Regions from separate parts of the Lysinibacillus parviboronicapiens genome, predicted to be linked through region 1. Evidence: riboswitches for the same ligand, from Rfam matches in the RefSeq annotation. Region 1 holds a riboswitch; the other holds the start of a gene.
What was found. A riboswitch is a leader RNA that binds a small molecule or an ion and turns the genes downstream of it on or off. The one in region 1 is predicted to bind cyclic di-GMP.
Positions count from the first base shown of each region.

Region 1 (4,445 bases):
TCTTACGTTGTGGATGAACGCTTATTAACCAAAAATCTAGAGCTTTTAAAATCGATTCAAACTCGTACAGGCTGTCGTATATTACTTGCCCTTAAAGGATTTTCGATGCATTCGACATTCCCTTTAGTGGGTGAATATTTAGCAGGAATTACGTCAAGTTCATTATATGAAGCGCGCCTTGGCTACGAAAAAATGGGCAAGGAAGTTCATGTTTATGCACCTGCTTATGTAGAGCATGAAATGGGCGAGCTACTAGGCTATGTCGATCATATTGTGTTTAACTCATTCAACCAATGGGCACAGTACAAGGACAAAGTAAAAGCAGCTGGTAAAACAATTGAATGTGGTATTCGTGTTAATCCTGAGTACTCTGAAATTGAAACGGCACTTTACGACCCTTGTTATACAAATTCACGTCTTGGTACAACATTAGCCAACTTCGACAAGACACAACTTGATGGTATTGACGGTCTACACTTCCATGCGATGTGTGAGCAAAACTCTGATACGTTAGAACGTATTATCAAAGTGGTCGAAGAAAACTTTGGTGATGTATTGCACCAAATGAAATGGTTAAATTTCGGTGGTGGGCATCATATTACACGTGATGATTACGATGTAGAAAAGCTTGTAAGCATTATTAATTACATGCAAGACAAGTATAATCTTCTTGTTTATTTAGAACCTGGTGAAGCAGTAGCATTAAATACAGGCTACTTAGTGGCAACTGTTCTAGATGTACAGAAAAATGGTATGGACCTAGCTATTTTAGATACATCGGCAACATGCCATATGCCGGACGTATTAGAAATGCCTTATCGCCCTGTTATAATCGGTGCAGGTCAGCCAAATGAACTTGCCTACACATACCGCTTAGGAGGGCTTACATGCCTTGCAGGTGATGTTATTGGTGATTATTCATTTGAAAAACCTTTACAACCAGGCGATCGTCTTGTTTTCACAGATATGGCACATTATTCGATGGTGAAAAACCATATGTTTAATGGCGTCAATCTTCCTTCTATCGTTTCTTATAATGATGAAGAAGGCATTAAAGTCATTCGTGAATTTAAGTTTGAAGATTATAGCGGTAGACTTTCTTAAATGAACTTAGAGCCCCTCCAACCAAACATGAGGGGCTCTTAAATATTTACAAAGACATTCACTGTAAACATGAAAACACAGTACCTCCGCTCTTAGGAAGTACTGTGTTTTTCTTTACGGCAACATCGTCATCCAACTACCCACATGATGGATGGCAACGCCCCTAAAACTTGGTAAATGATTATAATGATGTTGAACAAGTGTTAATTGCTTATACATAAAGGCTTCACCTTCTTCATAGAAGGTAATCTGTTGCCCTTCACTAGAAGGATCCGTTTCAACGCCTACAACGATAGCTTTGTTTACTTTGTTTGCATAGACTATCTCATTTTCAACAATATTGATAATCTCTTGAGCGACATCACGATATGCCATAATCGTGACACTTTCTACTTGGTCAATAACCCATTCAGCTAATACACCATTCCCATATTGATTGTCATACGAAATTTCATCAAACCAAAATGGCATATCTACTTCAAGAGGAACTTGTAATTGCTGTGCCCCCTCTTTTGCTTGGAGAAGTATTGCTTGGTATGCTTGAATTGTTAGTGCTTGATTCATTTGCCATCCACTATTTAAATAAGGCTCTACATCTATATGAATACCTACAAATCGTGCTGATGGTATTGCATTATTATTGTAGGATTTTAACCAACCTATAAACTGATCCTGCTCACTATAGCCTTTAGCGGAAACCCAACTTGCAGAACCATCTAATGCGTATACGTTGATGCCGTTGGCAGTTGCTTTTTCAATAAAGCCGCTATAAATATCATGTGTTATTTCATAATTAATTTGTAAATATACTTTGGTAATGTGTTTACTTTCTAAAAATTGCAGTACACCCGCTTCATCTTCGATAAGCATTGCGGTATCCCATAACCAAGTCGTTCTCTCTTGTATTGACATCGCGTCAGCCTTTCCAAATAAAACCCCAAATGTACTTGTAATCGTTATCACGAAAATAATTACAGTTTTTAACAGTACAGACTTTACCATTTTTTTGCTTCTCCATTCCATTCACCAAGGCTCATAGAATAGAACCTGGCAGCCTGACAATCTTGCACTCCGTAGTGTTTAGACTCATGGCTTTACGTCCTTCCCTTTCGGAGAAGTTTGCCTTTTTCAGTAGTATTTCATTAAAAATATTACACTGCAATATTGTTTATGTCTGTAGGACAAATGGATAATTATCAAAACCTTAGGAACCAAAAACTCGCTCACACAGGTAGATTGATTTATGTCTCTCACTAATTAAAAGATAAATTGAAAAAACGTAGAGACTCAGGCCTCTACGTTTTCTTGTTCGTTTTCAAGCATTTTGTGTAAATAATTAATAATTTCACGGATACCATCCAATGAGTTAACAAGTATTTTAGGGTCAACGTAAGTAATCATACGATTTTCTAGGTTAGCCACAGCAGTAAAGTAACGGGTTTTTGAATAATTAACAAGCCCCATCTGTTTTAATACCGACTCTTCTAAATCAAGAATTTCACGAGCCTCCGTTACAAGCAAGCCATAATTCACAACATCTGTATTTAATACGATAACACGTGCCGTTTGTGAATTTGATGAACGATTATATAAAATACGCTCAAAATCTAGCACAGGTACAAGTTCTCCGCGTATTCTTGTAAAGCCTAGTAAATAATTGGGCAAATGAGGAATCGGCGTAACATGCTCTAGTTTTTCAATGGATATCGCTTGTTCAACTGGCACTGCATATTCCTCTGTTCCACAAGCAAAAACGACTGCCTTTACACTTTCCATGCGGTCACCTCCTCTAATTCTATGTTATTTTTTCGCTGTTTCTTTGACTACTTCGACAAGTAAATCTGCTAATTTTTCTAATTCTTCTACTGGGATTTTTTCATTTGTTGTATGAATATCTTCATAACCAACAGATAAATTTACCGTAGGAATACCAAATCCTGCAATGATATTGGCATCTGAGCCGCCACCAGAAATACCAAGCTGTGGTGTACGATTAATGTTACGAGCTGCGGCCATCGCTACTTGCACCACTTTATCATTTTCTGTCACACGGAAGCCAGGGTACATCAGCTTCACTTCTACTTCAGCACGCGCCCCCATTGTTGCAGCCACTTGCTCGAAGGTATCCTGCATGTGCTTTGTTTGAGCGTCTAATTTTGAATTATCAATAGAACGTGCTTCTGCTAAAATCATCACTTCGTCACAGACAATATTGGTTGCCTGACCGCCTTCAAAACGACCAATATTTGCAGTTGTTTCTTCATCTAAGCGGCCAAGTTTCATTTGTGCTATACATTTTGAAGCAACTGTAATTGCCGAAATACCTTTTTCTGGTGCAACACCTGCATGAGCTGTTTTACCAATTATCTTTGCGAAAACTTTTGCTTGGAATGGAGCTGCTGTCACGATACCGCCAACTTTGCCATCACTATCTACTGCAAAGCCATATTTTGCTTTAATTCTCGAAGGATCTAATTCTTTTGCTCCAGCTAGACCACTTTCTTCTCCTGCGGTAATGATAAATTCAATATCCCCATGTGCAATATTTTGCTCTTTTAAGCGCTTCACCATTTCAAATAATGCTGCCATACCCGCTTTATCATCAGCACCTAATATTGTTGTACCATCAGAAACGATATAGCCATCCTCACGAATGGATGGTTTTATGCCTTTTCCGGGTACGACTGTATCCATATGACAAGTGAAATAAATTGGCGCTACATCTAAAGTACCTTTTAAAGTAGCTATTAAATTTCCTGCACCATGTCCATTACGCGTATGCGCATCATCTTGCTCTACTGTGAATCCGAGTGCAGTTAATTTGTCGATTAAAATGGGAGCAATCACTTGCTCATATTTTGTTTCTGAATCGATTTGTACGAGTTCAAAAAACTCTTCTACTAAACGACTTGTCATATTGTAAGACTCCCTTAGTTTACGTGTTATTCCACGTCATAGTATAGGTATTATTTTAGCACAACCAATGTAGAGTTGAAATAAATCACATGAGATATCTTTCCTTTTATGGGGAAGCACAAAGAAATACCTGTGAAAAGAGGTGTGATTCCCTTCCCACAGGTTTCGTTAAAGTTGTAAAATAGCATCCTTTTCTTGTTGTAATGTCTCTAAATAGTCAATTGCTTTAGTATGTTTATCCTGCAAGCGCCAAATGGTATTATGTACATCATCCTGTACACGAGATACCTGTTCTCTTGCTGTCGATATTTTTGAATGCACAGACCACGCTGAAAAAATATCATCAAAGAAATAATCGGCAAATTTCACAAAGCCATCCGTCTCAATGTGTAGAGATTTAGTAGCCATATCCTGAACGTCTAAAA
Region 1 is NZ_CP073713.1:2,951,132-2,955,576, forward strand. Features, by position in the region: gene nspC (carboxynorspermidine decarboxylase) at 1-1,104, shown strand, start outside; gene C9J31_RS14220 (amidase) at 1,219-2,106, opposite strand; cyclic di-GMP riboswitch class I at 2,151-2,238, opposite strand; gene C9J31_RS14225 (chemotaxis protein CheW) at 2,392-2,880, opposite strand; gene C9J31_RS14230 (M20/M25/M40 family metallo-hydrolase) at 2,905-4,020, opposite strand; gene C9J31_RS14235 (hypothetical protein) at 4,189-4,445, opposite strand, start outside.

Region 2 (4,445 bases), 1.3 Mb from region 1:
GAATTAGGCGCTATTTTAAGAAATCCAAGTCATCGCAACTACAAAGAGTGTGGCGATCGCTTTGTGAGAAACTTCTTAAAAGGTTTAACGATGAAATATAGAGGTTAAAAAGACCCTCAGCCGGATGTATCAACTCAGTTGAGCGGGAAATTTATTGTATATTCAATTTAGAAAGGAGCTATCTCATCCATTGAGACAGCTCCTTTTGCGTGGTTATAAATAGGAAGTTAACGACAACTATAACGTTGAATAATAGAAATTAACTCTTCACCAAATGCATTTACCTTGTTATCACCTATACCGTGAATCGCTTTTAACTCGGCTAAGGTAATGGGTCTGTGTTGAAGTAATTGTTCTAATGTTTGATTAGAAAAAATATGAAAAGCTTTGAGATTGGCTTTGTTGGCTTGTTGTTTACGATAAGAACGTAAAGCCTCTTCTAACTCAGAATGATTTAATGTCCTCACAGGAGCTTGCACATCTTTAATGTCTGTTTCTAATGTTTCCTCTAATAATTTGTGATCGATGGTATCGTCTTTATGTAAAAAAGTCTTTTCTTGATGGTGGGATAGTATGCCGTTACTAATTTCTTGCATTTTATTGTCAAGAAAATGAACAGGAGATTTTTGCTTTAATTCTTTAGTGATGTAGGAAACTAATTGATCTGCACGAAGTACAATTTGACGTACTTCAGTACTCGCTTCCTTCATATCTAAGATTGTTTTTGGATTAGTAAATACGACGACATGTTTAATAGGTGTCTTATTAATTATTTCATGTTGTTTTAACACATTCTCTAAAATAATAGCCTGTCTTTGTACTTGACGAATAGGGCTATAAAAGCCTTCCTCGAATTGTAAGTGTTTATTTCTATAGACTTTGCGAATAAATTCATCTTTATCATTTATTTTGATGTTACCATAGTAATTTTTCACTTCGATTACTAATATAAATTTTCTTGTTAAAACTACAAAGTCTAATTGTGCTTTGTTTTCCTCAGATGCAATTTTTATATCATGTAGAATATGTAAAGGTAAATAAGAATTTTTCAGTTCGAATAAAACATTGTTTTCGCCCTTAGCACCTAACTGCCAAAGTTGTATATCCTTCGAAATGTTATGTTGAATACGATCATCCTTTGTTGCATAAAGTTTATTTTGTAAATCCCGTAGTTTGATGTCAGAAGCTTGTTTTACGACAATGGGTTTCTTTAATTTTTCAGTATCTTTTAGTGTAAATGTGATTCTTTCAAAAAAATTTCGTTTTATCAAACTGTATCACCTGCTTAGACTTATTTAGTATATTATAACCATCATATGGTAAATGTGGATATCTTATATTCTATAAGAACGTAAGTAGAGAAGTCGTAAAGACAGAGTAATCCATTTGAATGTCGTTTTAAGAACAATGAAATTAAAAAAAATTGTGTTTTAGACCGTTGACAAATTGTGACGGAATTGTGTACAATTAATTTGACACAAAATTGTCACAAAAGGGAAAGTAAAATGTTCACGAATAGAGGGGTGCTTTATGATCTATTTTGATATTTTCTTAATTGCTATTGCATGTGTAAGTACACCATTAATTGTTGCGGTTATATTGGATATTTTCTATGCTGAAAAAAAACAGGTTCGTTTTTCATTACGGCGAACTTCGTTATGGTATGTATCTGTTTTTGCATTATCCTTCATACCATCCGTCTTACTAGTCATGCAAAATGTCTAAATTTATGAAACAAGATTCATCACTTAGGGGTAAGTGAAATGTAAAAATAAATAGGGTAGCTGGAACGATTGTAAAAAGCGTTTTAGCTACTCTTTTTTTGTTTTGATTAGTCAAGGCCGAATGATTCAATAGTAATGTTCTCATAGTTTGTAAAGTTGTAGTAAAATAGTGATAAAATATGTGCACTTTTACATAGTAATATTGACTGATTTTACCCATTGTGTTAATTTGAGGGTGTAAAGATAGGCAAATCTACTGAAAAGTAGAGACGCAAAGCTACAGGTCTAAGGCATTAATGCTATGGCGGCTGGGTTGCCGAAGATTGCTAGTTATAGAAGTTATTGCTAGTGTATATTCTTTAGTAACCTATTTCTTTTGAAATAGGTTTTTTTGCACTTAAACATTGGAGGAGGAAATAATCATGGGCTTTTTAAAAAATGCATCCTTAAAGAACAAACTGTTACTTACTGTTTCGATTATTGTATTAGTTCTCATTTCCATTATTACTACGCAAAGTATTACTGAATTAAACAACCGAATGAACGTTGATCTTGAACAAGAATTGACAAGCGTTGGCTTATTAACAGCCATGAATCTTGATAGTGATGACATTAAAGAATTATTATCAAAAAAAGGGGAAAATAATGCAGAATTCAAGAAAATTCAAGAGAAGTTAGACCTGATACAAGAACAGCAAGGTACTATGAGTTGGAGTTATATTTGGGATGTGCAAGATGAAGGTGGTGTTAATCCGATAGGTTATACATCGAATCTGAATGAGGTATATGAAGCAGGTGAAATCTTTAAAGATTTAGCGGATGAACATGTTGAAACAGCTAAACTAGCGATTGAAAATAATCAGACAGAAGTAACAGATATTTTCGAGGATCCTTTTGGCTCATGGAGAACTGTTTTTAGTCCTATTAAAGATGATAGTGGCAATTTGATTGCATTACTTGGGATTGATTATTCTGCAGATTATATTAATACAATTATTAAATCAAGTGTTATTAAACAAATTGCTATAGCGGCAATTGGACTTGTTATTTTATTAATTTTACTTTACATAATTATTGATCGACTACTAAAACCTTTGAAGAAAGTAGTAAATGTTGCAAACCAAGTAGCCAATGGTGAATTGAAAGATGTGGATTTAGAAATTACAAAAGATGAAATTGGTAATCTATCTCAATCAATTAAAACAATGGTTACAAATTTACAACATATCATTCTGAATATAAGAAATACATCAGATCATGTTTCTTCTGCAGCCAATCAACTGACTGTCAATGCAGGTGAAACGTTAAATAGTTCAACTAATATCGCTAAAGATATGAGCGAGATAACGCTAAATGCCGAAGCGTCTATGGTTATGACGGAAGAAACCGCTGCTGCAATGGAAGAAACCGCAACAGGTATTCAGCAAATTGCTGATTCAGCAAATACTGCTGCCGAATCGTCTATTGCAGCTTCCCTTGCTTCAGAACGTGGCGATCATGTTGTTCAGCAAGTGATTGCGCAAATGCAATTAATTAATAATTCAGTTGAACAAATTGGTACGACTATAAACGGCTTACATGTCAATACGAAAAAGATTAGTGATATTGTGAGTATTATTACGGCAATAGCAGATCAAACGAACTTGCTAGCACTCAATGCAGCTATTGAAGCAGCAAGAGCTGGAGAGCATGGCAAAGGCTTCGCAGTAGTTGCAGATGAAGTAAGACGATTAGCTGAACAATCATCACAATCGGCAACGGAGATTTACAATCTGATTAGTACCATTCAATCAGATTCGAACGCATCTATTACGGTGATGGAAAAAGGAAAAGCAGATGTTAAAGTCGGTATGGAATTCACAAATGAAGTAGGGAAGATATTTAATGAAATTCTTACTTCAGCAGAAGAAGTTGCAAACCAGATACGAGAAATCTCTGCAGCATCTCAACAAATCTCTGCATCCTCAGAGGAAGTTTCGGCATCTGTCAATAACATTAAGCAATCGGCAGAACAATCATCAGAGTTCTCGTCAAATGTATCGAAAGCCACACAAGAACAATTGGCAACAATGCAAGATGTTAAAGAAGCATCTACTTCTTTAGGACAGACTGCACAAGAATTGCAGGCACTGGTAGCCAAATTTAAATTGGAGAATGATCATGATGGAAATTAATTTCAAAGGAAAAAATGTGCTAATTACCGGTTCCAGCAAAGGCATAGGGAAAGCCATTGCCTTAGCATTTGCGAAGCAAGGAGCCAATGTATTGATTAACTATATCGGTGATGATAATGAGGCTGAAGCAGTCCGTATGCAGGCGGAAAAATATGGTGTTCATGCATTAAAGTACACTGCGGATGTCTCTAATTCTCAGCAGGTACAAGATATGTTCCTTTACATGGACAATCACCTAGGAGCTATTGATATTCTCGTCAATAATGCAGGGTTTGCACAGTCTTCTAGTATCACAGATTTAACAGATGAACAATGGGACAGAATGATTAAAGTTCATCTATATGGATGTTTTTACAATTGCCGAGAAGCCGCAAAAAGAATGAAAGAACGCAACAACGGAAAAATTATTAATATTTCCTCGGATATTGGTAGTTTAGGCTGTGAAGAGTTTACGCATTATTCGGCAGCAAAAGGTGCTATCAATGCTTTCACAAAAGCTTTGGCAAGAGAGTTAGCACCCAATATATTGGTCAATGCAGTAGCTCCA
Region 2 is NZ_CP073713.1:4,213,692-4,218,136, reverse strand. Features, by position in the region: gene C9J31_RS20445 (YehS family protein) at 1-108, shown strand, start outside; gene C9J31_RS20440 (NERD domain-containing protein) at 228-1,271, opposite strand; gene C9J31_RS20435 (hypothetical protein) at 1,531-1,725, shown strand; cyclic di-GMP riboswitch class I at 1,961-2,045, shown strand; gene C9J31_RS20430 (methyl-accepting chemotaxis protein) at 2,147-3,898, shown strand; gene C9J31_RS20425 (SDR family NAD(P)-dependent oxidoreductase) at 3,885-4,445, shown strand, end outside.
Region 2: another riboswitch for cyclic di-GMP. It lies ahead of C9J31_RS20430 (methyl-accepting chemotaxis protein); the one in region 1 lies ahead of C9J31_RS14220 (amidase).